DNA from 4 places in the Kocuria sp. KH4 genome. Region 2 is predicted to be linked to each of the others. Evidence: riboswitches for the same ligand, from Rfam matches in the RefSeq annotation. Region 2 holds a riboswitch; each other region holds the start of a gene.

Region 1 (6,943 bases), on a different contig from region 2:
AGTGGTCCCAGGTGCGGATCATCGACATCGTCAACACCCACATCAGCCCGAGGTTGACCAGCAGGATGGCCCCGAAGATCCAGTACATCCGATTCGAGGTGCCGTGGTGGCCGGCCTTGTCCTCATGGCTCTGGTGGCGGGCGCCCGCGTTCGTCCTCATAATCCTCGTTGCTCTGGTGACTTTCTCGTGCATTGGGGACACCACCCGGACGGCAGGTGCGTCATGGCGGTGCCCTGCCTTCTACGGGTCTGGGGCGGCCCGTGGTTCCGATCCCAGCCGGCCACGGACCTTCTCACCGCCCCCGCCGCCCGGGTGATGGGTCAGAAGGGGCCGGCTCAGCCCAGGGAGGCGACCAGCTCGGCGCAAGCCGCCTCACAACGCCGGCAGGCCTCAGCACAAATCCGGCAGTGCTCGTGCATGTCCGCGTGCTGCTCGCACTCATCGGCGCAGGCCTTGCAGGCCATCTGGCAAGCGCGGATCGCATCCAAGGTGATGTTCGCGTCGTAGCCGGTGTGACGTGAGAGCACTCGCCCGGTGGCCTCGCACAGGTCCGCGCAGTCGAGGTTGGTGCGGATGCACTTGGTCAGGTCGGCGACCATGTCCTCGGACAGGCAGGCATCAGCACAGGCGGTGCAGGTCTGGGCGCACTCGAAACACGCCTCGATACAGGCGGCCAGCTTCTCCTTGTCCACCCCACCGAGGTCCTTCGGGTAGGTCTCCAGCATCGCGCTCACGTGATGGGTCATGGCTTGCTCCTTCGTCGGTTCAACGGGAGACGAACCGGCCGGAGCCAGCCCGCCATGCCATCGACAGTAGACTGCCTTTTCCATGTGACGCGACCCAAAACCTTGAAGATTTGATGAAGATACCCACCTCCAATAACACCCAACAACACCCCATCGATTGGTCCTTACCCCGGTAAATCCATTCGAATATGGAGATTTCGTGAAGAAATCCCGCCGCGTGTTTCGGAATGGCACCCCCAGTCCTTCCCAACCTGGGAAGAAGCTCAGTGAATTTCTAAGGAAATCTTGGCGCCACCGCTGGGGATGCTGAGGGCCAGACACGACTCTACGCTCTGGGTCAACGGCGCTCGTGTTCATGGAAGGGCGTTCTTCGACGGCATTACGCCTAGTCAAACAGGCTTTAGCGCGTCGAGTGTCTCGTGGTGCGCCCGATGGGGAGACGAATCCACGGCTTCTGGAACGGGCCTTCCGGGGATGGGCAGCCGACCTTCTCAGTGCCGAATGCAGGAAGCATCCCGGCCGTGATCTAAATGTGACACTTTTGTTATGGGTCGGCTATTGTCCACTGCGTGCCACTGATTGATCCGGTCGGCATCCTCGCGCACATCGCCGAATTCTGCCGGTGCCCGGGGTTCCTGAGAAGACATCGCTTGGCAGAAGCGGGGGAACCATTTTCGGTCCCGGTGATCCAGGGCCTAGGGGTTAAGCCGCCCCGGATGTTCGCGTCCGGGGGCGGCCGGGTGTCTCCCACCCGCATCCGACAGCTCACCTCGTAGGCAAAGGGAGGAGTACACCCATGACTATTTTCAAACGCAGCACTGCCCGCCACCGCGCCGAGACCACCTCGAGTGCCGTGCGCACCACCACGATCGCCGCTGCCGCCGGTGCGGCGCTGATCGGCTCCATCGCCCCGGCCCAGGCCTATGCCGAGGTCCCCGCGGACACCGCCACCGCCTACTCGGCTCCCGCCTCCGCGCTGACGACCTACTCCTCGACGGCCCCCCAGGCCGCCGTTGCCCCGCAGGCCGTCGCCACCGCCTCCCTTCAGGCTTCGAGCGCAGCTGACGAGAACGCGTCGACCACGACGGTGTCCACCCAATCGACGGACAGCACCGAGATCACCGGCGTGTCCGGGATCGTAGGCACCGCGATGCAGGGTGCCGGCACCGGTTACGTCTGGGGTGGGACCGCCTTCGGCGCCTGGGACTGCTCCGGGTTCACGAAGTGGGTCTACGCCCAGAACGGCATCGAGCTGCCCCGTACCAGCTTCCAGCAGATCGCCGCGGCCACCCCCACGACCAACCCGCAGCCTGGGGACCTTGTCTCTCAGAACGGCGGAAACCACATCGGCATCTACATCGGCGGCGGCAAGATGATCTCCGCTCTGAACCCCACCCAGGGCACCTTCGTCCACTCCGTCAACGCCATGCCGGTGGACGGTTACTACACCTACCGCTGACCCGGCCCGCCCTCCACAACGACCGTGAGTCGTCGCGGAGGGCCCCGGTCGCTGCATCCGCTGCTCGAGGACGCCTCCGTCTCTGGCGGTGAGCTTCCCTTTTCTTGCGGACACCACCCTGTTCTTCCATGTACCCGCCGTGCGCTCACCGCACCCGGGTGCAGAACTTCCGGGTGCGCGGTTGCTTGTCGGCCAGACAGGTTCCGCGCACCCGGTTTCCCCGCTTGTGGGCACCTTCGAGTGTCGAGCATTTGACCACCGTCGTGTCGGCGCCCCGGGAGCACCCCAGTGGGGTGGCCTGCGCTCAACCGCGTCGATGTCGACGATGGCCCCATCCCATGTGAATCTGGGGGGATCGGTGATCCTTTGATGCCAGGACCCGGCACAGCCCCAGAGCACCCTCCAACGGGCAACACCTGCAGCTTTGATGACCCCAGAGAAATCGGCCCGTCGTTGAAGGCGAGAAGTACAGGGAAGCGCACCGGGAGGCACCAAAAACTGTTGGGGTGCCGTCGAGGGGCATAACCGCGCCAGTCGCCGTTTTCCCGAGCGAAGTGGGTGAATGACTTAGATCCTCCTGGCTCTCCCGCAGACTGGTCTTCAGGACAGGGCCACCACCCACCAGCGCTGATTCGCGGCCGGGAGCCGCTGGGTAGGCCGTGGAGCTGTTGGATGGTCAGGCTTTCGCCCCTTTCCCGGTTTCGGCCGGTGGGGTCACGGCCGGAGGCTCCCGTGCTGACCGATGTGTGGCGGAAGGAACGACATGTGCACGCAGACGGTGGCAGCGACACCGAGAACCTCCGTCCGCGTGGAAGGTTGCCTGGCCCAGCCCGTGAGGCCGGCTCTGATGCCCTATGGCGGTGACCTGCGACGCTGCTGGCCAGGAGGCGTTGCCCTCACTATGCGGGTGGAGGCCAGCACCTGCGCCTTGGTCGATGCTGCGGCGCTGTCCGCCCTGGCGACCGATGTACTGCCGGGGGCGGGTGGAGCGGATCTGGTGGATCTACGGGTGTCCGCACCCGCACACCGTTGGCAGGACCCCAGGGCTCTCCGTCTCGGACAGCCCGCCACGACCTCCTGGTATCACGCTGTCCCTGCTTCCGGTTATCCACCGTGCCCGCAGAGTGAAAGTCTGGGTTTTTCTGGTGCGGGTGGTGATAATCCCGAGGCTCCGCATCCATGACGTCGTCCGCACCACTCCACGCCTTCTACCGCCCCCACGGCCTCACCCACTGATCAAGGAGCCTTCCATGCCCACGCCCCCGACCGGCCGGATCCTGGTGGTTGACGATGAGACCGACCTGGCGCAGCTCGTGGCGGAATATCTGCGCAAGGCCGGATTGGAGGTCGCCGTGCGCCACGACGGCACCGAGGCCGTGACCGCGGTGCGCGACTTCACCCCGGACGTGATGGTGCTGGATCTGGGGCTGCCCGGGATCGATGGCATCGAGGTGTGCCGTCAGGTACGGACCTTCTCGGACTGTTACGTGCTGATGCTCACGGCCCGCGATGACGAGGTGGACAAGATCGTGGGCCTGTCCGTGGGCGCTGACGACTACGTGACCAAGCCGTTCAGCCCGCGTGAGCTCGTGGCCCGGGTCCAAGCCATGTTGCGTCGGGCCCGCACGGGAGGCGCCGAACCCGCTGCTGGCTCCCGGTCAGGGCAGCAGGCCTTCGTGATCGGGGAGCTGGTGGTGGACGAGGACTCCCGTCAGGTGCACCTGGCCGGGGAACCGGTGGCGTTGACGCGGATCGAGTTCGACCTGCTCTTGTGCCTGGCTGCCCGCCCGCAGCTGGTGCTCTCCCGCCGGCAGCTGGTGGAGATGGTCTGGGACACGCACTGGACCGGGGACGAGCACCTGGTGGATGTGCATATCGGGCGGATCCGCAAGAAGCTCGGCGACGAGGCCGCCAGCCCGAGGTTCATCCACACCATCCGCGGGATCGGCTACCGAATGGGCACGGGACGATGAGCACCACCGTCTCCGCCAGCACCCGCCGCTGGTCCTGGAGCCCACTGACGGTGCGGCTGATGCTGGCCCAGACCGCGGTGCTGGCCATCGGGCTGATCATCGTGGTGATCACCGCGGTGCTGATCGGGCCGCGCATGTTCTATCACGAGCTCGTCGAGTCCGGGCACGCTGATGAGGCCCTCGGGCTGGTGCACCTGGAGGACGCCTTCCGCTCGGTGAGTCTCACCGCCCTGACCATCGGAGGACTCCCGGCGCTCTACATCGCCGGGATGCTCACTTTCTACCTCTACCGCACGATCGGGCGGTCCCTGGCCTCCTTCAGCACCGCCGCCGGTGAAGTGGCCGTCGGCAACTACGGCGTGCGTGTCACTTCCACCAAGCTGGGCCCGGAGTTCGATTCCCTGGCCGGGTCCTTCAACGACATGGCCGCCAGGCTCGACGCCGTGGACACCACCCGGCGCCAAATGCTGGCCGATCTGGCCCACGAGATGCGCACCCCTCTGGCCAGCCTCAAAGGACACCTGGAGGGCATCGAGGACGGGGTGGTCGAGTGGGATGAACGGACCACCGGCATCCTCTACGCCCAGATCGCCCGGCTGGAACGGCTGGCCCGTGACATCCGCCAGCTCACGGCTGCCGAAGAAGGCATGACCCATCTGCAGTTCACGCTTCAGGATCCGGGCCGGCTGGCAGCCCAGGCGGTCGCGGCCGTCCAACAAGACGCCGCCGCCCAAGACATCTCGGTGACCGCTGTGGGCACCGGCATGGAGGTCACACCGGTGTTGGTCGATCGGGAACGGATGGGACAGGTGTTGGGCAACCTGCTGGAGAACGCCCTGCGCCACACCCCATCCGGCGGTGCCATCACCGTGCGCACCGACCACACCCCGGAGGCCGTCAGCGTCACCGTCACCGACACCGGGGAAGGCATCGGCCCTGAGCACCTCCCGCACGTCTTCGAACGCTTCTACCGGGCCAACTCCGGCCGGGAGGCCCACCGCGGAGGCTCCGGCCTGGGGCTGGCCATCAGCAAGTCCCTCGTCGAAGCCCAGGGCGGGACCTTGGAGGTCACCAGTGGCGGCCCCGGGAGGGGGACCAGCTTCCGGATCCACCTTCCCCGCCGCACGCCCCCGGTCTGATGCCAGCATCATCACCAGATCGTTGTGTGACGGCGGCGGGGTCGTGCTTGCCGCACAGAGCACGCCTGCTGCAGCAGGCACGACCCCGCATGATGCGCCTGCCGGTCTGGGCTATCCGTGGCCGTTGTTGGCCGACCCACCCAGCACCAGGCGGCGGGTGCCTTTCACACTGGTGCTGACCACCTTCTCCAGCGGCCCCTGCCCCACACCCCGGTGCCAGGCCACCGCGAACAACGCCGCGACCGCCAGGTGGACCATGAACCACAGGTAGGGCAACTCGTAGTGGATCTCCAAGGACAGCGCCACCAGGTGAGCGGTGTAGAGAGTCAAGGTCATCACCCCCATCGCCGACAGCGGCAACAGCCACGCCCCGATCTTCGGGCTGATCAGCAGGAAAACCCCCAGCACCGCCAGGCTCACCCCGAGGCTGGCCGCGATCGCCAGCGGGGTGTTGGTGTGCGGGGTGGCGATCGCCAGCCACCACACGGTCTCGGTGGGCAGCGAGTCCGGTCCCCAGACCAGCACATCATCGAGCTCGTGCTCACCCATCGAGGAAGCATCCAGCAACCGCTGGTAGCCACCGAAGGCATAGAGCAGGACGTAGGAGGTGGTCTGGGCGAAGATCGCCAGCCCCACGCCTACCACGACCAGTCGGGCTTGAACCTCCGTCCTGCGCAGGTTCAACCGCCCCAGCCCCAGTCCGACCAGCAGATAGGTCATGTACGGCAGGGCCGGGTAGGTCCCGGTCAGCAACAACTGGGAGGCCGTGGCACCCGGCTGCGTCAGCAGATCCGTGAACGTGGGGTTGTACGAGACGAATGCGGGCAACCCATCTTGGAGTCCCTGCATCAGCATCGGGGAGACCACCCCGAAGAGCGCCGCGGAGAGGAACAGAGCCTTCGGGCCCGCGTGCAGAAACGGAATCGCCAGCAGAAAGAACACCCCGTAGTAGATCAGGATGTTGTAGGCGGGCGGGTCCTCCGACATCAACGTCCCGATCCACAGCCCCACGAGTGCGATCAGCACCGCGCGCACCACCAAGCCGATGCGGTCAGCGGCCATCGTCCTACCCTCGTGCGGGTGCCGCCCCCCGGAAGTCAGCGCCAACCCCACCCCAGCCAGCAGCGCGAACAGGGCCGCTGAGTCCCCCGAGAACAGCCGCCACGACCAGCTCGCCTCCCCGGTCTCTTCGTTCCAGGCCGGCAGCAGGTGAATGGCCATCAACCCGACCAGGGCCAACCCCCGCGCCGCATCGATCCCCACCAACCGGTGTGTGGGCCGGACCACCGCGCCCCCAAGGCCCGCCGGCGGAGGCCCTCCCGCTCTTGATCTTGTACTCACGTTTCCCCCTGTTGACCATGAAGTCCCGTTGCATCCGGGAACGTCCTTTTCCAAGGGTGGGCATCCCGCCTGGAGAGCCTGTTGCGCGATCCTCAAGATCCCATGAAGATCCCCTGGGACCGCAGGCACCCCAGGTGCGCCCCACTGAGCCGAAGCAGGAACCGAGGACGAGGAAACACAGCGCAGGATTGCCGAGGTCGCCCAAGGCCCGCAGGGTCCCCGGGCCCCGGCCAGCCCTTCACGCTAAAAACGGGTGACCCAGCCTCTGGGGAGCAGAGCCGGGG
Region 2 (6,943 bases):
GGCGCCGCCTGCTGCTGTGCACCCAGACGGCCATGGCCGCGCTCGCGGCGGGGCTCGGCGCGGTCGTGCTGACCGGGGTGGCGAGTCTGGGGCTCGTCTACGCCTTCGCCCTGGCCCTCGGCGTCGCGTCCACCCTGGACGCCCCCGTGCGCCAGACCTTCGTCTCGGAGATGGTCGACGACGAGTACCTCTCCAACGCCGTGGCCCTGAACTCCACCTCGTTCAACGCGGCCCGGATGATCGGTCCCGCCGCCGCGGGCGTGCTCGTGGCCTCGATCGGGTCCGGGTGGGTCTTCCTGCTCAACACGCTGACCTTCGGCGCCATGCTCGCCGCGATCCTCGCCATCCGGGCCGAGGAGCTGCGCGGGATGCCGCGCTCCGGACGGGGGCGCGGGCAGATCCGGGAGGGGCTGGCCTACGTCGGCGGCCGTCCCGACATCGTGGCGGTGCTGGTGACGATCTTCCTCATCGGCACCTTCGGGCTGAACTTCGCCGTGTTCCTGGCCGCCATGGCCGGGCCCGAGTTCGGCCGGGGACCGGAGACCTTCGGGGCGCTCAACTCGGTCCTCGCCGTGGGCACGGTGGCGGGTGCCCTGCTCTCGGCCCGGCGGCGCCGCGCCCGGCTGCGCTACGTCTACGGCGGCAGCGCCGTCTTCGCGCTCAGCTGCCTCGGGGCGGCCACGGCGCCCACCCTGACGGTGTTCGCGCTGTGGCTGGTCCCGTGCGGGCTGTCCTCCCTGACGATCATGACCACCGCCAACGCCTACGTGCAGACGACCACCTCCCCGGTCATGCGCGGGCGGGTGATGAGCCTGTACATGGCCATCTTCATGGGCGGCACCCCGGTCGGGGCGCCTGTGGTCGGGTGGATCACGGACGCCCTCGGGGCGCGGTGGGGGATGGGCGTGGCCGTGGCCGCCGGGCTCGGCGGGGCCCTGGTGGGCGCCCTGTTCTGGCTGCGGCTGCGCGCCCGGGGCTCCGCGGCCGGGGCGGCGTCCCCGGGGACGGCCCCCTAGCGTCCGCCGCCCGCCGCGCGCAGCCGCTCGACGACGTGGTCCACGCAGGCCAGCAGCCGGGCGACGTCGTCGGGCTCGATCGAGACGAAGGTGGCGATCCGCAGCTGGTTGCGCCCCAGCTTGCGGTAGGGCTCCACGTCCACCACGCCGTGGGCGCGCAGCACGGCCGCCACGGCGGCGGCGTCCACGGTGGGGTCGAAGTCCACCGTGGTGATCACCGTGGAGCGGTCCTGCGGGCGGGCCACGAAGGGCGCGGCGAAGGCGGAGTCCTCGGCCCAGGCGTAGACCAGGTCGGAGGACTCCTTCGTGCGGGCCGCCGCCCAGGCCATGCCGCCCCGGCCGTTGAGCCAGCGCAGCTGCTCGTCCAGCATCACCAGCGTGGCCAGCGCCGGGGTGTTGTAGGTCTGGTCCCGGCGCGAGTTCTCCAGGGCCGTGGTCAGCTTGAGGAAGTCGGGGACCCAGCGGCCCGAGGCGCCGATCCGCTCGATCCGCTCGACGGCGGCGGGGGAGAACGCCCCCAGCCACAGCCCGCCGTCGGAGCCGAGGTTCTTCTGCGGGGAGAAGTAGTAGACGTCCGCCGCGGAGAGGTCCGCGGCCATCCCGCCCGCCGCCGAGGTGGCGTCGACCAGCACCAGCGCCTCGTCGGCGATGCCGGCGGGCCGGACCACGGGGGCGGCCACGCCGGTGGAGGTCTCGTTCTGCGGCCACGCGTAGACGTCCACGCCGTCCTCGGCTCGGGGCTCCGGCCGGGTGCCGGGGGCGGACTCGACCACCGAGGAGGCCTCCAGGAACGGCGCGGCGTCCGTGGCCTGGGCGAACTTGGCGCCGAACTCCCCGAACACCAGGTGCTGGGCCCTGGCCTCGACCAGCCCGAAGACGGCGGCGTCCCAGAAGGCGGTGGCCCCGCCGACGCCGAGCAGGACCTCGTGGCCCTCGGGGAGCGCGAGGAACTGCGCCAGGCCCTCGCGCACGGAGCGCACGAGCCCCCGGACCGGCGCCTGCCGGTGGGAGGTCCCGAGCAGCCCCGCCCCGGCCCGGGCGACGGCGTCGACCTGCTCCGGGCGGACCCGGGAGGGCCCCGCGCCGAACCGGCCGTCGGCGGGGAGCAGGTGCTGGGGGATGGTGACGTGTGCGGACAACGGGTGCTCCCTCGTGACGGACGTGCGGCAGGCGGCGGGCGGGGCGGCGGAGCCGGGGCGTGCGCGGCCGGGCCCCGGCCCATTCTGCCCCACCCGGGGCCGGTCCCCGCCGCCGGGGCGCGGCCCCCTCCGCGGCGGGGGCGCGCGGACTAAGCTCGTGCGGGAGGACAGGACCGGGCGGGATCCCCGGGGACGGACGGCCGGACGAAGGATGACTGAGGCATGAGCGATCTGATCGACACCACGGAGATGTACCTGCGGACCGTGCTCGAGCTCGAGGAGGAGGGCATCACGCCCATGCGGGCGCGCATCGTCGAGCGCCTCGACCACTCCGGGCCGACCGTCTCGCAGACGGTGTCCCGGATGGAGCGCGACGGACTGCTGACGGTGGGACCCGACCGCTCCCTGGTGCTCACCGAGCTGGGCCGCGAACGGGCGGTGCAGGTGATGCGCAAGCACCGTCTGGCGGAGCGGCTGCTGGCCGACGTCATCGGGCTGGACCTGGCGCAGGTCCACGACGAGGCGTGCCGCTGGGAGCACGTGATGAGCGAGCAGGTCGAGCGGCGGCTGGTGGACCTGCTGCACAGCCCCCGCTACTCCCCGTACGGCACACCGATCCCCGGCCTGGCCGCACTGGGCGTCGGGGACAGCCCGTCGGCGGCGGGGCACCCCTCCCTGCTCGACGCCGCCCGGGCCGATCCGGAGGGGACCCACACCGTGGCGCTGCTGCCGGAGGTCGTGCAGGCCGATTCCGCGCTGCTGGGCGTGCTGAGCGACGTGGGCGTGCTGACCGGGGCCGTGGTCCGGGCGCGCGTGGAGGGCCAGCGGGTGCGCATCGAGGTCGCCCGCACCGGCCGGTCCGCGGAGATCGACCTGCGCACGGCCGGGGCCATCCGAGTCCTCGCCGCCTGAGCGACCCCGCCGCCCTTGTGGGGACGTTCACAAGGCACTTTCGGCCAGTTCGGCCGGGCCGGGCCCCGTCCACGGTGAACGCCCTGGTCAGCGGGCGACCCCGAGGTCTCCGGACCCTCGCTCCACCGTTCGCCGGCCGGTCGCACTGATAGCCGGAAGCGACACAATCCGCGGATTTCGGGGCGTCTCGCGATGCAATTCCGTGACCCTCCGTGATCAAAACGTGACACTTCCGTAACCGGTCATGTATTGTTCAACGCGTGCCGATCACTGGTCGGATCGGCACCCTCGTGCACATCGCCGAATTCTGCCGGTGCCCGGGGCCCATGCACAGAAACTGCTTGGCAGAAGCGGGGGAACCATTTCCGGTCCCGGTGATCCGGGGCCTTGGGGTTAAGTCGTTCAGAGCGCACGCGCTCTGCGGCCGGGTGACTCCCACCCGAATCCGACAGCTCACCTCGTAGGCAAAGGGAGGAACACACCCATGGCTATTTTCAAGCAGAGCACTGCCCGCCACCGCGCCGAGACCGCCTCGCACGCCGTGCGCAACACCACGATCGCCGCCGCCGCCGGTGCCGCGATCGTCGGCTCCATCGCCCCGGCCCAGGCCTACGCCGAGATCCCCGCGTCCTCCGGCGCCGCCTACTCGGCCCCCGCCTCGGCCGCCGCCTCGCTGGCCTCCTACACCTACCAGGCGCCCGTCGCCGCGCAGCCCGCGGCCCCGGCCTACCAGGCCCCGGCCCCCGCCCCGCAGCCGGCGGTCTCCACCGCGAGCGTGACCCCGCAGTCCAACGCCACGACCGAGATCCCCGCGGCCGCCGGCGGCATCGTGGGCACCGCCCACCAGGGCATCGGCTCCGCCTACGTCTACGGCGGCACCTCCTTCGGCGCCTGGGACTGCTCCGGCTTCACCCAGTGGGTCTTCGCCCAGAACGGCATCGACCTGCCCCGCACCACCTGGGCCCAGTTCGCCGCCGGCACCCCCGTGACCACCCCCCAGCCCGGCGACCTCGTCTCCCAGAACGGCGGCGGCCACGTGGGCATCTACATCGGCGGCGGCAAGATGATCTCGGCGCTGAACCCGGCGCAGGGCACGCAGATCCACTCCGTCAACGCCATGCAGCTCGACGGCTACTACCGGATCGGCTGATCCGGCCCGTCCCCCGCGGCGACCCCAGGGTCGCCGCGGGGGACACCCGGTCCGTCCCGGACCACCGCGACCCGCGCTCCCGGGTCCGCCGCACCCCCTCCGCCTCCCCGGGCCCGGTGCGCACCGCCCCCTGGGCACCCCATCCTCTGTCTTCCCGCCGTGCGCGGCCCTCCGGATCCGGACGGCGCCGCGCTGCCGGAGATCGGATCACCCCGCGTGCCCTCGCGCGGGGTGATCCGTGCTGTCACCGCAGTCTCCCGGCAGGTCCGCCCGGCCCTCCAGAAAGCCTGCTGAATCCCCCATGACTCGTGACCTGACCTCCACCACCGGCGTCCGCTCCCTCCTCTCCGGCCGGGCCCGCACCGTGGCCGCCGTCGCCGCCTTCTCCGGCCTGGCCCTGGCCACCACCGTCTCCGCGCAGGAGGCCCCGGCCCAGGAGGCCGCCGCCGACGCCCCGCTGTCCGCCGTGGCCGCCGCGACCCCCTCCGCCGCCCCGACCGTCTCCCTCGAGCCGGCCGCCCACGTGGTGAAGGCCCACCAGCCGTCCGAGCACCGGGCGGAGCGGAAGGCGGCGCCGAGGACGGCGGAGCCGCAGGTCCGTCCGGCCGACCAGCAGCAGGCGGCCGCGCCGGCCGCCCAGCCGGTCGTCGCCCCGGCCCCGCAGCCGGCCGCCCCCGCCGTCCAGGCGGCCCCCGCCGCGGCCCCCGTGGCCCAGCCGGCGCCGAAGCCGGTGGCCGCCCCCAAGCCGGTGGTCGCCCCGAAGCCTGCTCCGGCACCGCAGCCCGTCGTGCAGGCGGCCCCGAAGCCCGCGGCCGCTCCGAAGCCCGTCGTGCAGGCGGCCCCGGCGGCCGAGCGCACCGTCACCCCGCAGAGCTCCGCCTCCGGCAAGGGCGCCACCATCTCCTCGGCCGCCCTGGGCCAGCTCGGCGTCGGCCAGGACTGCACGGCCCTGGTCAGCAACGCCCTGCGCGCCGCCGGGATCAACCACCACGGCTGGCCCGCCTCCTACCTGAGCCTCGGCACGCAGGTCTCCGCCGGCCAGGCCAAGCCCGGCGACCTCGTCTACTACGCGGACGGCGGCATGGGCATGGCCCACATCGGCATCTACATCGGCGGCGGCAAGGCCGTGCACGGCGGCTGGAACGGCGGCACCACGGTCATCGACAGCGTCAACGTGGGCTCCGGCCCGGTCTACGTCCGCGTGCGCTGAGCGCACGCGAGAGCATCGCTGCGGGTGCGCGGGACCTGGTCGGCCAGACAGGTCCCGCGCACCCGTCGTTCGTCCGGGCGCCCGCCCGCCCTCCGGTCCCGGAGCACGCCACCGGCCGGGGCGCCTGCACGCCCCGGCCGGAGCTTCCGGCGCCGATAGACTGGGCCCATGGCCACCGACTTCAGCCGCAACGCCCGCACGAGCCTGGACCGTGAGTACGCCTACATGGCCTACGGCATGATCGGCGGCGCCGTGCCCGGGATCGTGGCCGGCTTCGTGGTGGCCGCCTTCGTCGGCCACGCCGCCATGTGGCTGTCCGTCCTCGGCGGCGCCGGGATCGTGCTGGGCCTGCTCACCGGGATCCTGCTCCACCGGCGGCACCGTGCCGCGGCGGAGTCGGACGAGGCGAAGGGGAGCCCCGCAGCGCGGGAATGACGTGCTCCCGCAGCAGCGGCGCCAGATCGGCCGGCAGGCCGGCGAGCGGGACGTCGTCCAGCCGCAGCCAGCGCAGCTCCTCGATCTCCGCCCGGGCCTCCGGGCGCCCGGTGAGCGGCGCGGTGAACACCGTGGCGTGCACCCACGTGGCGGCCTCGTTCGCGGCGGGGGCCCGGAACTGCCCCAGCAGGCGCAGCTGACCGGGGCGCAGCGCCAGGCCGACCTCCTCGGCGGTCTCCCGCACGGCCGCCTCGACGGCGGTCTCGCCCGGGTCCAGCTTGCCGCCCACCAGCATGAACCGGTCGGTGCCCCGCTTGCGCACCGTGAGCAGTGCGCCGTCGTCGTCGCGCAGGCACACCGCCGTGATCGTGAGGACCTCCACGTCGGCGGGCGAGCCCCGGTCCGCGCCGGTGCGCAGCCGCTCGACCTCGCCCTCCAGGTTCCGGGCGGCGCGGGCCGCCCAGCGCCGCTGCGCGGCCGGCGTGCGGTAGAGCGGCTGCCGGTCCCGCAGCGCCTCAAGCACCCGTAGCCGCCCGGCGGCGAAGTCGGCGTCGGGCACGTGCGCGTACTCCCGGCGCACGCCCTCGGTGTAGGCCGCGTACCCGTCCGGCGCCGACCCCAGCACGGCGAGGTCCGCGTCCAGCAGGAGCGCCCCGGGGAGGTCGCCGGGGGCGGCCGCGTGGTCGAAGGTGAGCAGGACCAGCCGCCGGACCTCGGCGACCACCTCCGGGGCGAGACCGGCCGCGGACAGGCGGTCCCGGGCCAGGTCGGCGGAGTCCCGTTCGTCCTGCCCGGGCCGGCCGGCGTAGACGGCGTCGTGGAACCAGGCGCCCAGCAGGAGCGCGTCGTGCTGCGCCCGGCCCAGCCCGGCCCCGGCGGTCAGCTCCTCGAGGGCCTCGAGGACCGCCAGCAGGTGCGCGCGGCCGTGGTAGTGCCGGTGCGGCTCCCCCCAGCGGTCGACGAGCTCCGCGCCGAGCTGCGGCAGGCCGGGGAAGCGCCCGTCCCACCGCCGGCGCAGCACCCGGGCGATCCGCTCCGGGCGCGCCCGGGCGGGCACGCGCAGGCCGCTGCGCAGCAGCAC
Region 3 (6,943 bases), on a different contig from region 2:
CACGATCCCGATCAGCGGGTTGGGGAAGCCGAACAGTTCCGACTGCCAGGTGCCCATGACCTGCCCGCAGGACACCCACGGGTTGATGTCGCAACTGGTGACGTGGTTCGGGTCCCGGTAAAGCTCCAGGCGCTCGAGGACCAGGATCGCGGAGGCGATCCAGCCGATCACCCCGGTGACCAGCACGAGGATCGCAAAGGGGCGGTGGCGGGCGAAGCCGGGCAGGTGTGCCTCGGCTGCCGGGCCGGCATCGGGGTGGCCGGTGGTGGTCGTGGTGGATTTAGCCATGGTGGGTGTCCTTGACGATTCCGTTGTCGATGTCGGGGGTGGCGGGGTGGTGTCCTCGGGCCAGAACGGCCAGGGCCGCGGCCAGCAGGGGCAGGGCCCCGGTCAGGAGGATGGAGCTGGCCGCGGACTGTTGATCCGCCAGCGGGGAGGGCCCCCAGTCCCTTCCCAGCCCGGAGAACCACTCCGGTTGGACCATCATCGGGGACAGGGCGATGGCCGCCACCCAGGCCCCAAGGGCGCCGGCGACCGCGACCAGGGTCAGCGCCCGGGTGTGCACCGCGGCCCGGTCGCGCGGTGGGCTCAGCACGGTGGCGGCGAAGATCAGGCCTAGGGCTATGGCGGTGGTGTTCATCAGTTCGTGGCCGACGTGGGTGTGCAGGGCCAGGGCGAAGACGGGGGTGTAGTAGGAGACACCGAGCCCGGCCAGGACCAGGATCGCGGCCGGGACCGGGCGGACCAGCAACACCCCGGCCCGGGAGGTGCGCCACCGGGTGGTGAGTTCGCGCCACCCGGTGGATCCGTCGGTGCGGGCCGGCACCAGGGCTGCCGCCAGGCGGCCGGGGGCTCCGGCGATCAGCAGCAGCGGCACCGGGAAGGCCAGCAGCAGGTGGGCGGTGGTGTGGATGCTGAACAGGATCGGGGCGTAGATGGCCATCGCCCCGCAGGTGACATAGACCAGCAGCACCAGCCCGGCCAGGAACGCGACCGTGCGCGCGGCCGGCCACGGCGTCCCGGCCCGGTGCAGGCGCCGCACCCCGGCCAGGTAGAGGACTGCGGCGAGGATCGCCACGGCGATCCACAGCCAGTCGAACCGCCACTGCGTGAACCACCCGGTGGCGCTCAGTGGTGGGGGCAGCAGGTAGCCGGTGAGTATCTCGGCGTCGGTGATGTCCGGTTCCCGTTCCCGGGGCACCGGGGTGGGGGTGCGCCCCAGGGCGACACCCAGGGCCATCACCGCGCAGAGAATCAAGGCCTCCACGGTGATCAACCGCCACACCCGCCCCAGGGCCGGGGGCCTGGCGGTGATGGCCCGGCGGTTGAGGTATCCGAGCACCCCCAGGGCGAGGGTGGCGATCGTTTTGGCGATCACCAGGGCCCCGTAACCAGAATCCAGTCCGTCCCATCCCCCGATCCGATAGACGGTATTGATGACCCCCGAGACGGTCACCAGGACGAAGGCCGCCCCGGCCAGGGCCGAAAAACGCACCAGCACACGGTGCGTGGACTGCTGACCGGCGTGCCGGGTGGTCAGCAGCGGGGTGAGCAGGGCGAGCACGATGATCCCGCCGGTCCAGATCCCGGCCCCCAGCAGGTGCAGGGCCAAGGCGTTGACGGCCCCGTTGTGGTCATCGACCCCGGCCACGTGCCCCAGCTGGGACAACGGCACGACGGCGGCCAGGGCCACCACGGTGGTGGCGGCCACCAGTTGCGGGGAGCGAGCGAGCACCGCCAGGGTAGTGGTGAGGGCGGCCATCACCGCGGTCACCGCCCACGCCTGACCGGGAATCAGGCGCGTCACGTAGTAACCCAGTTGCCCGGTGAATTCGGGCGAGCCCGAGACGGGGGTCCCGATGGTGTCGGCGTAGCTGAGCACGATGATCGCCACCGCGGCCAGGGTCCACACTGCGGCTGCGGCCGCGGTCACCGTCATGGCCCGGGCGAAGGCCGGGTGCTCAACCCTGGGCCTGCCTGCGCCGGTGGCCGGGATGGACCGGGGCACCACGGTGGTGGCGAAGACCAGCCCGGCCCAGGTGATGGACATGGCCAGATGGTGCACGGTCGTGGCCGTCGGCAACCCCCAGCGCACCAGGATCCCGGGATCGAGTACGTCCCGGGCCCTAGTGGCCCCGGAGGAGCCCAGGGCGAGCCACAGCACCGCGAGGCTCACCAGTCCGACGCCGATAACAGCAGCGGGGACGGCACCCCGGCGCCGCCCCGTCTCTGGCGGAGCCGGGGTCGACGAGACGGGCGGTGGGGTCGTGGTGCGCGATGGAGTGGCCATCGGGTCAGTCTGTGGCTGCGGTCTCGACAGCAGCCCGGAAGTCTTCCAGGGTCTCGGGGTTGAGCACTTCTCCGTCGAGGTAGAACGTCGGGGTCCCGGCCACGCCCAGGGCTTCACCGTCAGCGACATCGAGCTTGACCCGCTCTTCGGTGGCCGGGTCGGCCACCGCGGCGTCGAAAGCGGCCATGTCCAGGCCGAGGTCCTCGGCGAAGCCGCGGAAGAGCGCGCTCTGGTCCTCGGCGGACTCTCCCCAGTCGGCCTGGGTCTCGAACATGCGCTGGTACATCGCCTCGTATTGTCCCTGCTGAGCGGCGGCCTCCACGGCCACCGCGGCGTTGACGGAGTTGCGGTGGCCCGGCAGCGGGAAATACCGGTGCACGAATGTCACGGTGTCGGCGTACTCGTCCCGCAGCTCCTCGATGAAGGGGTAGGCGGCCCGGCAGGCTTCACACTCGTAGTCCAAAAACTCCACCAGCACCGCTTGCTCATTCGGAGCCTTCGAGAGTACCCGACTGTTCTCTCGCACGAGTTGCCCGGCGTCCTCGGGTACTTCCGGGGTGGAATTGGCACGGGCCACCAGGATGGGAATGGCCACGGCGGCCACGACGGCGACCAGCAGGATCCACACGATGATCTTGGCCCTGGAGGGTTTGCGCTGGGAGGTGGGCGTGCTGGCGGTGGTGCTCACAAGGGGTTTCCGTTCTGTGCTTAGGGTCCGGGGTGAGTGGAGTGGCGACTAGTGATGAAAGGTCTCGTCCTGGCGGTGGGAGGCCGGTTCGATCTGGAAGGTGGAGTGCTCGATAGCCACGTGGAAATCACGGGCCACACAGGTCTGCAGGTCTTTGAGCACGACCCCGGCGTGTTCGGCGGTCAGGCAGCCGTCGTGGACGGTGACGTGGGCTGAGAGCACCGGGGTGTCGGAGTCGATGCGTGAGGCGTGCAGGTCGTGCACACCGACCACGTGCGGCAGGGCCTCCAGGCGGGTGCGCACCTCCTCCAAGTCCAGTCCCTTTGGGGTGGTCTCCATCAGCACTTCGACGGTGTCGCGCAACAAGATCAGCGCCCGGGGCACGATCAGGGCGGCAATGAGCAGGGACACGAGCGCATCCGCCTGGGTCCACCCGGTGGTGGCGATGACGATCGCGGAGACGATCACCGCCACCGAGCCCAGCGCGTCATTGGCGACCTCCAGGAAGGCGGCCTTCATGTTCAGGTTCTCTCCCCGCCCCGAGGCCAGGATGACCAACCCGATGATGTTGCCGACCAACCCGATCACCCCGAACCAGAGCATGGCCGAGGACTCGACTTCCGGGGGCTCCAGCAGCCGGCGCACCCCTTCGACGGCCACGAACCCGCCCACGGCCAGCAGTACGGATGCTTGTGCGGCTGCGGCCACGATTTCGGCGCGCTTGTAGCCCCAGGTGCGCTTGTCCGTGGCCGGCTTCAGCGCCAGGGTCGCGGCGATGAAAGCGATCAGCAATCCGGCCGAGTCGGTGAACATGTGCCCGGCATCGGCCAGCAGCGCCAGACTGCCCGAGATCACAGCACCGATGATCTCGGCGACCATGATTGTGGCGGTGATGAGGAAGACCACCGCCAGCTTGCCCCGCCGCCCGGTGGCGGCATGGGCGTGGTGGTGTTCCCCGCTCATGCCGGGACCTCCTGGACGGTGGCGTCATCAGCAAGGTCCTCGGCGGTGCACTCAGGGGTGCCGCACCGGCACACCGCCTCGACGGTGAGGATGGTGCCCAGCAGGTCCTCCAGGGCATGAGCCAGCTTCGGGTCCGAGAGCTCATAGCGCACATTGCGCCCGATCGGCACGCCCACGACCAACCCGCAGTCACGCAAGCAGGCCAGATGATTGGACAGGATCTGGCGACTCACCCCGATCCGAGCCGCCAGCTCCGAGGGCACCGCCGGGCCCTGCTGCAGCTGCAAGAGCACCGCGGCCCGAGTGGGATCGGCCAGTGCTTTGCCGAACCGGGACATCACCTCGACCGGGGACAAGATCCTCATGCCATAACCGTACAGCAGAATCTGTATCAAACGGGATGAGGGTCGAACGAGGCCCGGGCAACGTCCAGCTTGCGTTCCTACGGTATGGGCGGACGGGGATGCCGTCCGCCACTGCGGCATCCCCGTTCCCCGATCCCGCACCGCGCCCCCGGCGGGTCGTCCTGCCGCAGCGTCGCCCCTGCGTGGCAGGAGGGGGCCAATCCAGTTCGGCGGGAGTGCAGGCGTGGCCGCGGGTGCCCTATGGGTCGGCCGGCAAGGTCGCCTCCTGCCCCATCCGTTGGCCACCGACTCACGCCGCGGCAGGACCGTGACGCTGCTGTTCGTGGCTCCGACCACTGGCGCGGGGTACCTTGAAAGGCTTTCAGGTGTTGGTGCTTTCGAGGCACCCCGCACTGGGGGAATGGCTTCAGAAGGCGTGGCCACCGGCGTTGTGGCGAGACTCAGCGGTAGGTGTAGTACCCGTCGAGGGCCATGGCGTTGACGGAGTGAACGAAGGTCCCCTGGGTGGGGTTCAGCGCCGAGATCATCTTGCCGCCGCCGATGTAGATGCCGATGTGGTTGCCGCCGTTCTGGGACACCAGGTCACCAGGCTGCGGAGTGGTGGTCGGCGTGGCGGCGGCGATCTGCTGGAAGCTCGTGCGGGGCAGGTCGATGCCGTTCTGGGCGTAGACCCACTGGGTGAAGCCGGAGCAATCCCACGCGCCGAACGAGGTTCCACCCCAGACGTAGCCGCCCCCCACGCCCTGCTGGGCGGTGCCGACGATCCCGCCGGCGGCCGGGGTAATCGCGGTCGTGGTGGTGGACTGCGGGCTCACGGAAGAGGCAGCCTGAACGGTCGGGGCCTGCGCAGCGGGGGCCTGATAGGTGTAGGAGGCCAGGTCGGCCATCGCGGAGGCCGGAGCCGCATAGGAAGTTCCACTGGCGGCGGGGATCTCGGCGTAGGCCTGGGCCGGGGCGATGGAGCCGACGATCGCAGCACCGGCCGCGGCGGCGATCGTGGTGTTGCGCACGGCGTTCGAGGCGGTCTCGGCGCGGTGGCGGGCAGTGCTGCGCTTGAAAATAGCCATGGGTGTGTTCCTCCCTTTGCCTACGAGGTGAGCTGTCGGATTCGGGTGGGAGACACCCGGCCGCGGAGCGCACGCGCTCCGAACGACTTAACCCCAAGGCCCCGGATCACCGGGACCGGAAATGGTTCCCCCGCTTCTGCCAAGCAGTTTCTGTGCATGGGCCCCGGGCACCGGCAGAATTCGGCGATGTGCACGAGGGCGCCGACAGGATCAGCGGTCGGCACGCACCGAAGAGTACAAGATGATCACGAAACAATCACAGTCGGATTCGAGAATGTATAGAGATCATGAAGAAAAAGATCAAGATTTGATAAATCCCTAGAGTTTTATCGAATTTCTTCTGTGAATTTCCTGGAAATTATGGGAGGGCCTGAGGATGCGCGTACTCAGTGGTGCTCCTAGCATCGCCACGGGTTCGCCGGGCACACATCGCCCGGCGCCGCCAGGTCTGCTGGCTCTAGGCTTCGCCGTCCTGATCCTGCTCGGGCCCACCCTGGGTTACTTCACCCTGCACCAGGCCGCGGACGCCCTGGCTCTGTCGGCCCTGGTGGTGACCGGTGGGGCGATGATCAGCATGGTGGCCGGAGAAATGCCCACCGAAGCCCCAATCGGACTACCGGTGCGTAGGGCCCGCTTCTGCTCATCGGAGGATTGCGCGCTGTCCGCCCCGATTCCCGCCTACCCGGGCATCTGAGAAGCCGCACGCACCGGCGCCTGTCACGCGGTGCCGGTGCGTGCGGGCTGAATTTCAGTGGGCGCAGCAGGTGCATGTGGCCCCGCATCCGCCACAGCCGTCGCTGTCACGTGTGCTGTCTTCGGCAGTGAGGACCGAGATCGGGGCGCAGCAGGCATCCCCGCGCCAAGCTTCCAGCCCTTCCTTCACGGCCACGGCGGCGATCACCAGGGCAGCCAGCGGATCGGCCCAGGACCAGCCCAGGGTGCTGTTGAGCACCAGGCCCACCAGGAGCACGGCCGAGAGGTAGGTGCACAGCAAGGTCTGCTTCGAGTCGGCCACCGCCGAAGCCGAGCCCAGTTCCCGGCCGGTGCGGCGTTCGAACCAGGACAGGAACGGCATGATCACCAGGCTCACGGCCGCCAGCACGATCCCCACCGGGGAGTGCTCGGGTTCGGCGGCCCCGGCCAGGGTGCGGATCGCGTCGATGGTGACGAAGGTGGCCAGCCCGAAGAAGGAGAGGGCGATCACCCGCATGGCCATCTTCTCCCGGCGGTGCGGGTCGGGGGCGGCGAACTGCCAGGCCACCGCGGCCGCCGAGAGGACCTCGACGATGGAGTCCAGGCCGAACCCGATCAGTGCCGAGGAGGACGCAATGCGCCCGGCGGTGATCGCGATGATCGCCTCGAGCACGTTGTAGGTGATGGTGCCGGCCACGATCCAGCGCACCCGCCGGTGCAGCACCGCTCGGCGGGCATCGGTGACGGGCTTAGGACCCAGGGTCAGAGAGGTCATGCGCAGGTGCATCCTTCCGGGGAGCAGCAGGTCGGGTCCACGGTGACCACCAGCTCCAGCAGGTCCCCCAGGGCCTCGCCCAGGCGGGGATCGGCCAGGGAG
Region 4 (6,943 bases), on a different contig from region 2:
CGGCCGTCGAGCAGGCCTGCCGCCCCCAGCACGAAGGCGCCCGAGCAGATGGACAGAATCCGGGCCCCGCGCTCGTGGGCCGCGTGCAGCGCCTGGACCACCTCTGCCGGGACGTCCCGGTCCCGGGAGATGGCCGGGAGGACCACGAGATCCGCCGCGGCCACCCGGTCGAGCCCGTGCCGCACGGCCACGTCGAAGCCGGCGATCGTGCGGACCGGCCGCCCGTCGGGGCTGCACACGGCGAAGTCCATCACCGGCAGCCCGTCGCGGGAGCGGTCGATCGCCCAGGCCTCGCAGGCCACCCCGAGCTCGAAGGGGGAGACCTCGTGGAACACGATGACGGCCACGTTGCTGATCATGGGCCCATGGTCCCACGACCATGGCAGGGATTCGACGGCACTCCGGAAGATGCCATTCCCGGCAGGACATCGGCGTTTGTTCCGGTGCGGGCACGGGGGCTCCACCCGACGGCGGAGCCCCCGTCAGCGGGTCATCGCGGCCCCGTCCCGACCGACGACCGGCCCTGTCGCACAGCGATCGGTGTGGGCGGCTGCTCCCCGCCCAGCACGGCGAGCACGTTGTCCGCGGCGAGCACCGCCATCGCGGTGCGCGTCTCCACGGTGGCCGAGCCCAGGTGCGGCACCAGCACCACGTTGTCGAGCTCCAGCAGCTCGGGATGCACCTGCGGCTCGTGCTCGAAGACGTCCAGCCCGGCGCCCGCGATCCGGCCCTCGCGCAGCGCCGACGCGAGCGCCGCCTCGTCCACGATCGGTCCGCGCGCGGTGTTGACGAGGTACGCCGAGTCCTTCATCGCCGTCAGCTGCTCGGCGCCGATCAGGTGGCGCGTGGCGGGCCCGTAGGGACAGTGCAGCGACACGACGTCGGAGACGGCCAGCAGCTCGTCGAGCTCGACCCGCCGGGCGCCCAGCTCGGCGGCGATCGCGGGGTCGATCTCGCTGCGCGACTGGTAGACGATCTCCATGCCGAAGGCCTTGGCCCGGCGCGCGGTCGCCTGGCCGATGCCGCCCATGCCGACGACGCCGAGGGTCTTGCCCTGCAGGCTGCTGCCGAGCAGGAAGAACATCCCCCACTTCCAGGACTGCCCGGAACGGATGAGCCGTTCCCCCTCGCCGAGGCGGCGGGTCGCCATGAGGATGAGGCCGAGCGCGATGTCGGCGGTGGCGTCCGTGAGCACCCCGGGGGTGTTGGTGGCCACGACGCCGCGCTCGGCGCAGGCCGGCACGTCGATGTTGTCGTAGCCGACGGCGACGTTCGCCACCACCTGCAGCTGCGGGCCGGCGGCGTCGAGCAGCTCGGCGTCGACGCGCTCGGTGAGCAGGCTCACCACGGCGTCGGCGCCGGCCACGCGCCGCAGGAGCTCCTCCCGGTCGATGGACTCCGGACCCGGCCAGGCGTCGACCTCGTGCTCGGCGCGGAGCTTCTCGATCGCGGCGTCGGGGACCCGTCCCGTGACGACGACCCGGCTCATGCCGCCTCGATCCACTCGCGCAGGCGGCCGAGGCCGACGCGGATGTCGTCGACGCCGATGCCCGAGTAGGCGAGCCGGATGTACTGCCGGTCCTCGCCGGGCTGGCGCCGGCCGAAGTGCTCCCGCGTGCAGAAGGACACGCCGGTCTGCTGCAGGGCCGCCGTGGCGAAGTCGCCGACCTCCCTGCAGCCCATGCGCTCCATGGCGGCGGTGACGTCGGGGAAGAGGTAGAACGTCGAGTGCGGGACGGCCACGTGCATGCCGGGGATGGCGTTCACGATCTCGCAGGCGGCGTCCCGGCGCTCGCGCAGGACGTCGAGCATCTCCTGCACGGGCTCCTGGGGGCCGCGCAGTGCCTCGATGCCGGCCCACTGCACGTAGTGCGTGGTGCACGACTCGTCGTTGGTGTTGAGGGTGCTGAGCACCGTGGCGATCTCGGGCGGCGCGACGGCGCAGCCGAGGCGTGAGCCCGTCATGGCGAACTTCTTGCTGAACGTGTAGAGGATGACGGTGCGCTCGGCCATGCCGGGCAGCGACGCGATCGAGTTCGAGACCCCCTCGTAGCGCGTCTCGAAGTAGGCCTCGTCGGAGAGCACCCAGAGGTTGTGCTCCTGGGCGAGCTGGGCCACGGCCTCGCGCTCGGCCGCCGTCGACTCGGCCGAGATGGGGTTCTGCAGGTCGTTGTAGATGATGGCGACCGTGTTCGGGGTGATCGAGGCGCGCACCTGGTCGAGGTCGATCGCGAAGCCCTCCGGCGTGGGCAGGTAGCGGTAGGGCACGGCCGTGCCGCCGAGGTACTCGATCTGCGACTCGTAGATCGGGAAGCCGGGGTTCGGGTAGAGCACCTCCTGGCCGGGGTTCATGACCGCCTGCAGGAACTTCGTGATGACGGGCTTGCCGCCGGGCATCACGACGATGTTCTCGGGGGTGAGACCGATGCCGCGGCGGGAGCCGATGTCCTCGGCGAGGGCCTCGCGCAGCTGCGGGATGCCGGGGCCGGGGCAGTAGCCCGTGTAGCCGTCGGCGATGGCCCGGTTCATGGCCTCGACGATGTGCGGGGCCGTGGGGATGTTGATGTCGCCGAGGTGGAAGGGGTACACCCGGTTCCCCTGGGCCTTCCACGAGGCCGCGGCCTGGGCGACGCTGAAGGCGGTTTCGGTGCCCAGCCGTTCGAGCCGGTGCGCGAGTTGCCGCATGCTGTTCCACTCCTCATCGAGTCGGCGATCGGTCCACTGCAGGATCCGCACTGAGCATACGACTCATATATCAGTCTGGGAAGAGTGGTTCCCGGATGGATGTCCCCGTCGATCCAGCCGGGGGTGCCCCGCATCCAGAGGTTGTGCCCGTGGTGTGTGGAAGTGCGGTTCCCGCTCACGTGCGTGGGGTCAGCGCACGCGGATGTAGACGGGACCCGAGCCGACGTTGACGGTCTGGATGACCGTCTGGTTGCCGTTCCAGCCGCCGTGGACGGCCTTGCCGCCGCCGATGTACACGGCGATGTGGGCGAAGCCCATGCCGCCGTTGGCGTAGTAGACCAGGTCACCGGGCTGGGCCTGGGCGGCCGAGACCCGGGTGCCGAGGTTCAGGTAGGAGACCGGCCACCCGTGGTGGTTGATCCCGGCCGCGCGCAGGGACTTGGTGACCAGTGAGGTGCAGTCCTGCGCCACGCCGAGCTGGCTTCTGGCGGCGGCGGCGATGGTCGCGGCCTTGCCGGACTGGGACTGGATGCTGAGGAGCTGCTGGGAGGCTGCGGCCGGGGCGGCCTGGGCCGGGGCCACGCTGCCGAGCGCCATGGTGCCGGCGGCGACCGCCAGGGTCGCCGTGCGCCCCAGGGGGAACGAGCGCTGGGCGCGGTGGCGGGGCGTGCGGGAGTGGAAGATGGGCATGAGTGATGTCCTCCCTCTTGCCTGCGAGGTGAGCTGTCGGATGCGGGTGGGAGACACCCGGTCGCAGGGTGGAGGCCCTGGCGACTTAACCCCTAGGTCCCGGGGGGAGGGACCGATTCTGGTTCCCCCGCTTCTGCCGAGTGATGTGTTCAGGGGGGCCCCGGGCACCGGCAGAATTCGGCGATGTGCACGGGGGTGCCGATCAGTGGGGGAATCGGCACGGAGAGAACACTAATCGAAAAGTAACGAGAAAGTCTCGTTTAGATCACGGGCGCGTCTCGGAATCTGTTGCGATTCGGCCGTGGGTCTCCGCGCTCGCGCAGGGCTGCTTGGTGAGGGGTGCCGACGGGGATCCTCTGGGAGACGCATCTCACGACAAAAGTGGGCTTGACCAGGGGCTCTGTTTCACATGCGTCCGCCGGCAAGTCCGCCCCTGCCCTGGGGCGGGGCGTCCGGGGGTGACACGCGCGTTATGGCGCGAGAAACCGCGGGGAATGCTTCGCGGAGCATTAGGCAGCCGGCGTGAGCGGCTCCTTGGTGGGGGCGGAAAGGGCGACCTCTTAGTGGGTCCCAGGGTTCACACGGGAATTCGCTAAAAGAAATTATTGCTTTTGTCATGGCCGCCCGGTGTGGGTCGGTTTTCTTCGCGGACGCTTTCGGCGTGCCGGCCCTACATCCCGTCCTCGTCGACCACGGCGGCGTCGAGCAGGTCGTCCAGGACCCGGTCGAGGCGGGCCACAAGGGAGAGGTGCCCCTCGCGCTCCAGCAGGTGCGCCCGGGCGCCCGGCACGTGCGCGGTGAGCCACTCCCCGTGGGCGACGGGGACGGTGCCGTCCTCCCGGCCGTGCCAGATCCGTACCGGCACGGCGATCTCCTCCACGACGTAGCCCCACGGACAGTCCACCGCCAGGTCGTCGTCGCGCCAACCCACGATGCCCTGGCGCAGGGAGTGCTCGGCCGCGCCCAGTACGTAGTCGGCGAAGTCCCCGGTCATCACCGCCCGGTCCACCGGCGGGAGCATGGCGCGCAGCAGCTCGACGACGTCGCCCCCAGGGGTCGAGGCCGCCGCGGCCATGGCCTGCACCTGCTCCTCGAGGTAGGCCTCGAGTGCCCGGCGACCCTGTCGGACGGCGGTGAACTCGGCCGCGCTGTCCTCGTCCATCCCGGCGACCGGGTCCAGTCCCTCGGCGCGCGGCGGGGCGTAGCCGGCCAGGGAGGCGACCGCGCGGCAGCGGCCGGGCAGCAGTGCTCCGCAGGCCAGGGCGCGGGGGCCGCCGCTGGACCAGCCCACGGCGAGGAACTCCTCGGCGCCCAGCTTGTCCAGGACGCACCGGATGTCGGCCACGGCGCCGGCCACCGTACCGGGGGCCGTCTCCTCCGGGAGCGGGTCCGAGGCGCCGTACCCGGGACGCGAGACGGTGAGCACCTGCAGCCCGCGCTTCGCGGCCGCGCGTTCGAGCGGCCCGAACGGAACCGCCGCGCCGGGCGCGCCGTGGTGGAAGACCACCGGCAGGCCGCCGGGCGGACCGGTGAGCCGGAACTCCAGGCAGCGTCCGTCTGGGGCGGTGACGCTGCGGTTGCCCTGGTCGTCCGTGTGCGCGCTCATGCCTTCCCCGCTTTCCGGTGGCCGCTGCTGGGCTGCTGTGGCGCCTGGTGGCCTCCACGCTAGGACTCGGCAGCGCCCTCGACCAGGGCGGCGGCGATGTGTGACTGGCCCCTAGGAGCCCCGGCATGACGTCATGCTTCGGGTCGAAGCCTCACAGTCTCGGCACGCACGCCCCGGCGCCGAGCTTGGCGAGGCCGGCGCGGTCACCGGGCGCGAAGTCGGTCAGGCCCACGTTGTCCCCGTACATCAGCTGTCCGGGATCATCGACATGGTCCAGGCCGATGACGTGCGCCAGCTCGTGCATGATCACCGCTCGCACCTGCTCCGGCCGCTCCATCGCTGCGGTCAGGGATGGAGCGTCGAGGACCACCTGTCCGGTCACGTAGACGAAGGGACCCTCGTCGACATTCCGTACCGTGCTGCCGCCCAGACCGGCCACGTTCCCGGCCAGATCGGGGTGCTCGCCGGCGTCGGACCAGGCGATGAGGATCGGCGCCCACTGGCGGCCGTAGCGGTCGGGCTGATACGGCTCACGCCGGCTCGAGGGCGCTTCCGTGGTGGTTCCAGCGTCGACGAACTGCAGGCCTGTTGCCGCCGAAACCGCACCGATGGCCTCCTCGATCAGCTGCTCACCGCCCGGTGGAGCATTGTCCGGGCGCACGACCACGCGAACCGGTCGGCACGGGTCGTAGGCGACCATCTCCTGCTCCGGATCCGGTGACTCCATGAAGCGGTACCCGCCGATGTCCGCCACGGCCGGTGGAGCGCCGATCGGATCGCGAGAAGCGTCGACCCCGGGTGGCGGCGCCGAGGCGTTCGGCAGATAAGGGCGGATCACCGGCAGGGCGTGCTGGTGGAAAAGGTCCGGAGTGACCCACAGTACTGCCAGCAGCACTATCCAGATCGCGGGGGACGCCCGCCAGGCGCGGTTGCGTCGCTCCACATCCTTCGACCAGCGCCTGGTGGACTGTCGGGCGATGCGGGCAGCGCGCCTCTGCGTCCGGCGCCGTTGACGGGGACTCATCCCAGCATGCCGCTGCTGCTCCTGCGCCTCCTCCAGGACCCACTGTGGAATGCGTCCGCTCGGCGCCCTCCTGACGTGCGCGGACACGTCGATGTCCCCGTCATGGCGAACCGACGAACCTCGGCGCGGCGTGACGCCACCGGACTTGTGCATGTTTCCTGACTTCCGTGTCCGACCGATGCGGCGGTGGGTGTTGTCGCAGTGCCGACACGCGGCGCACTACCGCGGGTACTGATTGTGATTGCAAACAGGAGGAAATGCTATTCGGTAATGGAGACTCGACGGTCCAAGGAGGGACCCGTGGGGAAGCAGCGGTCGACGCCGAAACGAGCACCGGAGCCTGCCTCCCCGCGACCGGTGGGTCGCTCGACAACGGCACTGCTGCCTCAACGGACAGGGGCACCGAAATCCGCTTCCCTCACTCCGGACGGCCCCACGGCGGATCCGCTCGCACCGGGCATGGTCGTCCCGTCGACGCGGAATCATCCGCAGGCTCCTCAGCGATCGGCGCCAGCCATGGCCGCTCCTCGGGCGAAGAAGGTCGTACGGCCGCCGGACGGCCATGAATTCGTCTGCACGGTCCGTTGCGTCCACTGCGGAGCACATCGCGAAATGTCTTCGCTCGAGCAGACCTAATCCCAGCCATTCGCAGCGGAGGCGGGGCAAGGTTCTCTGCCCGTGGAGCAACACGCGCCTCAGCGCCCGTCAGATTCGGGAGGCATCCGGGCGGACCGTGAAGAAGCCCGTGGCGCCCACCAGCATGGCCACCATCCCGCGCACTCCTCAGAAGCCGGCCCGCTCCGCGAGCAAGACGGTGGCCAAGGCCTCGTCCTAGAAGACGAAAGAACCGCAGACTCCGCCGCAGCGTCGCGGACAGGCCGTTTCCTCGACGCGCTCGGCGAAGAACTCCTCCGTCGCCGACCGTGGCGCCGCGACGC

Evidence for each region. Region 2 has a riboswitch for cyclic di-AMP ahead of ACWCOM_RS09350 (C40 family peptidase). Riboswitches for the same ligand answer to the same signal wherever they lie in the genome.
Region 1: it holds a riboswitch for cyclic di-AMP, as region 2 does, so the genes downstream of both, ACWCOM_RS12030 (C40 family peptidase) here and ACWCOM_RS09350 (C40 family peptidase) in region 2, are expected to answer to the same signal.
Region 3: it holds a riboswitch for cyclic di-AMP, as region 2 does, so the genes downstream of both, ACWCOM_RS11925 (C40 family peptidase) here and ACWCOM_RS09350 (C40 family peptidase) in region 2, are expected to answer to the same signal.
Region 4: it holds a riboswitch for cyclic di-AMP, as region 2 does, so the genes downstream of both, ACWCOM_RS03815 (NlpC/P60 family protein) here and ACWCOM_RS09350 (C40 family peptidase) in region 2, are expected to answer to the same signal.

What each region holds. Positions count from the first base shown of each region.
Region 1 is NZ_JBSJYX010000015.1:72,784-79,726, reverse strand. It holds gene ACWCOM_RS12040 (DUF305 domain-containing protein) at 1-160, opposite strand, end outside; gene ACWCOM_RS12035 (four-helix bundle copper-binding protein) at 337-747, opposite strand; cyclic di-AMP (ydaO/yuaA leader) riboswitch at 1,345-1,538, shown strand; gene ACWCOM_RS12030 (C40 family peptidase) at 1,544-2,206, shown strand; gene ACWCOM_RS12025 (response regulator) at 3,457-4,179, shown strand; gene ACWCOM_RS12020 (sensor histidine kinase) at 4,176-5,318, shown strand; gene ACWCOM_RS12015 (heparan-alpha-glucosaminide N-acetyltransferase domain-containing protein) at 5,430-6,581, opposite strand.
Region 2 is NZ_JBSJYX010000010.1:50,482-57,424, forward strand. It holds gene ACWCOM_RS09335 (MFS transporter) at 1-1,016, shown strand, start outside; gene serC (phosphoserine transaminase) at 1,013-2,155, opposite strand; gene ACWCOM_RS09345 (metal-dependent transcriptional regulator) at 2,378-3,067, shown strand; cyclic di-AMP (ydaO/yuaA leader) riboswitch at 3,356-3,546, shown strand; gene ACWCOM_RS09350 (C40 family peptidase) at 3,552-4,217, shown strand; gene ACWCOM_RS09355 (C40 family peptidase) at 4,519-5,427, shown strand; gene ACWCOM_RS09360 (hypothetical protein) at 5,596-5,862, shown strand; gene ACWCOM_RS09365 (NUDIX hydrolase) at 5,780-6,244, opposite strand; partial or broken gene ACWCOM_RS09370 (DUF4031 domain-containing protein) at 6,287-6,943, opposite strand, start outside.
Region 3 is NZ_JBSJYX010000015.1:54,508-61,450, reverse strand. It holds gene ACWCOM_RS11950 (vitamin K epoxide reductase family protein) at 1-288, opposite strand, end outside; gene ACWCOM_RS11945 (cytochrome c oxidase assembly protein) at 281-2,290, opposite strand; gene ACWCOM_RS11940 (DsbA family protein) at 2,295-2,978, opposite strand; gene ACWCOM_RS11935 (cation diffusion facilitator family transporter) at 3,027-3,941, opposite strand; gene ACWCOM_RS11930 (ArsR/SmtB family transcription factor) at 3,938-4,306, opposite strand; gene ACWCOM_RS11925 (C40 family peptidase) at 4,747-5,373, opposite strand; cyclic di-AMP (ydaO/yuaA leader) riboswitch at 5,379-5,569, opposite strand; gene ACWCOM_RS11920 (hypothetical protein) at 5,750-6,067, shown strand; gene ACWCOM_RS11915 (cation transporter) at 6,122-6,841, opposite strand; gene ACWCOM_RS11910 (ArsR/SmtB family transcription factor) at 6,838-6,943, opposite strand, start outside.
Region 4 is NZ_JBSJYX010000003.1:85,763-92,705, forward strand. It holds gene ACWCOM_RS03800 (helix-turn-helix domain-containing protein) at 1-359, opposite strand, end outside; gene ACWCOM_RS03805 (2-hydroxyacid dehydrogenase) at 491-1,489, opposite strand; gene ACWCOM_RS03810 (pyridoxal phosphate-dependent aminotransferase) at 1,486-2,685, opposite strand; gene ACWCOM_RS03815 (NlpC/P60 family protein) at 2,875-3,375, opposite strand; cyclic di-AMP (ydaO/yuaA leader) riboswitch at 3,381-3,568, opposite strand; gene ACWCOM_RS03820 (alpha/beta fold hydrolase) at 4,046-4,981, opposite strand; gene ACWCOM_RS03825 (peptidase) at 5,133-5,924, opposite strand.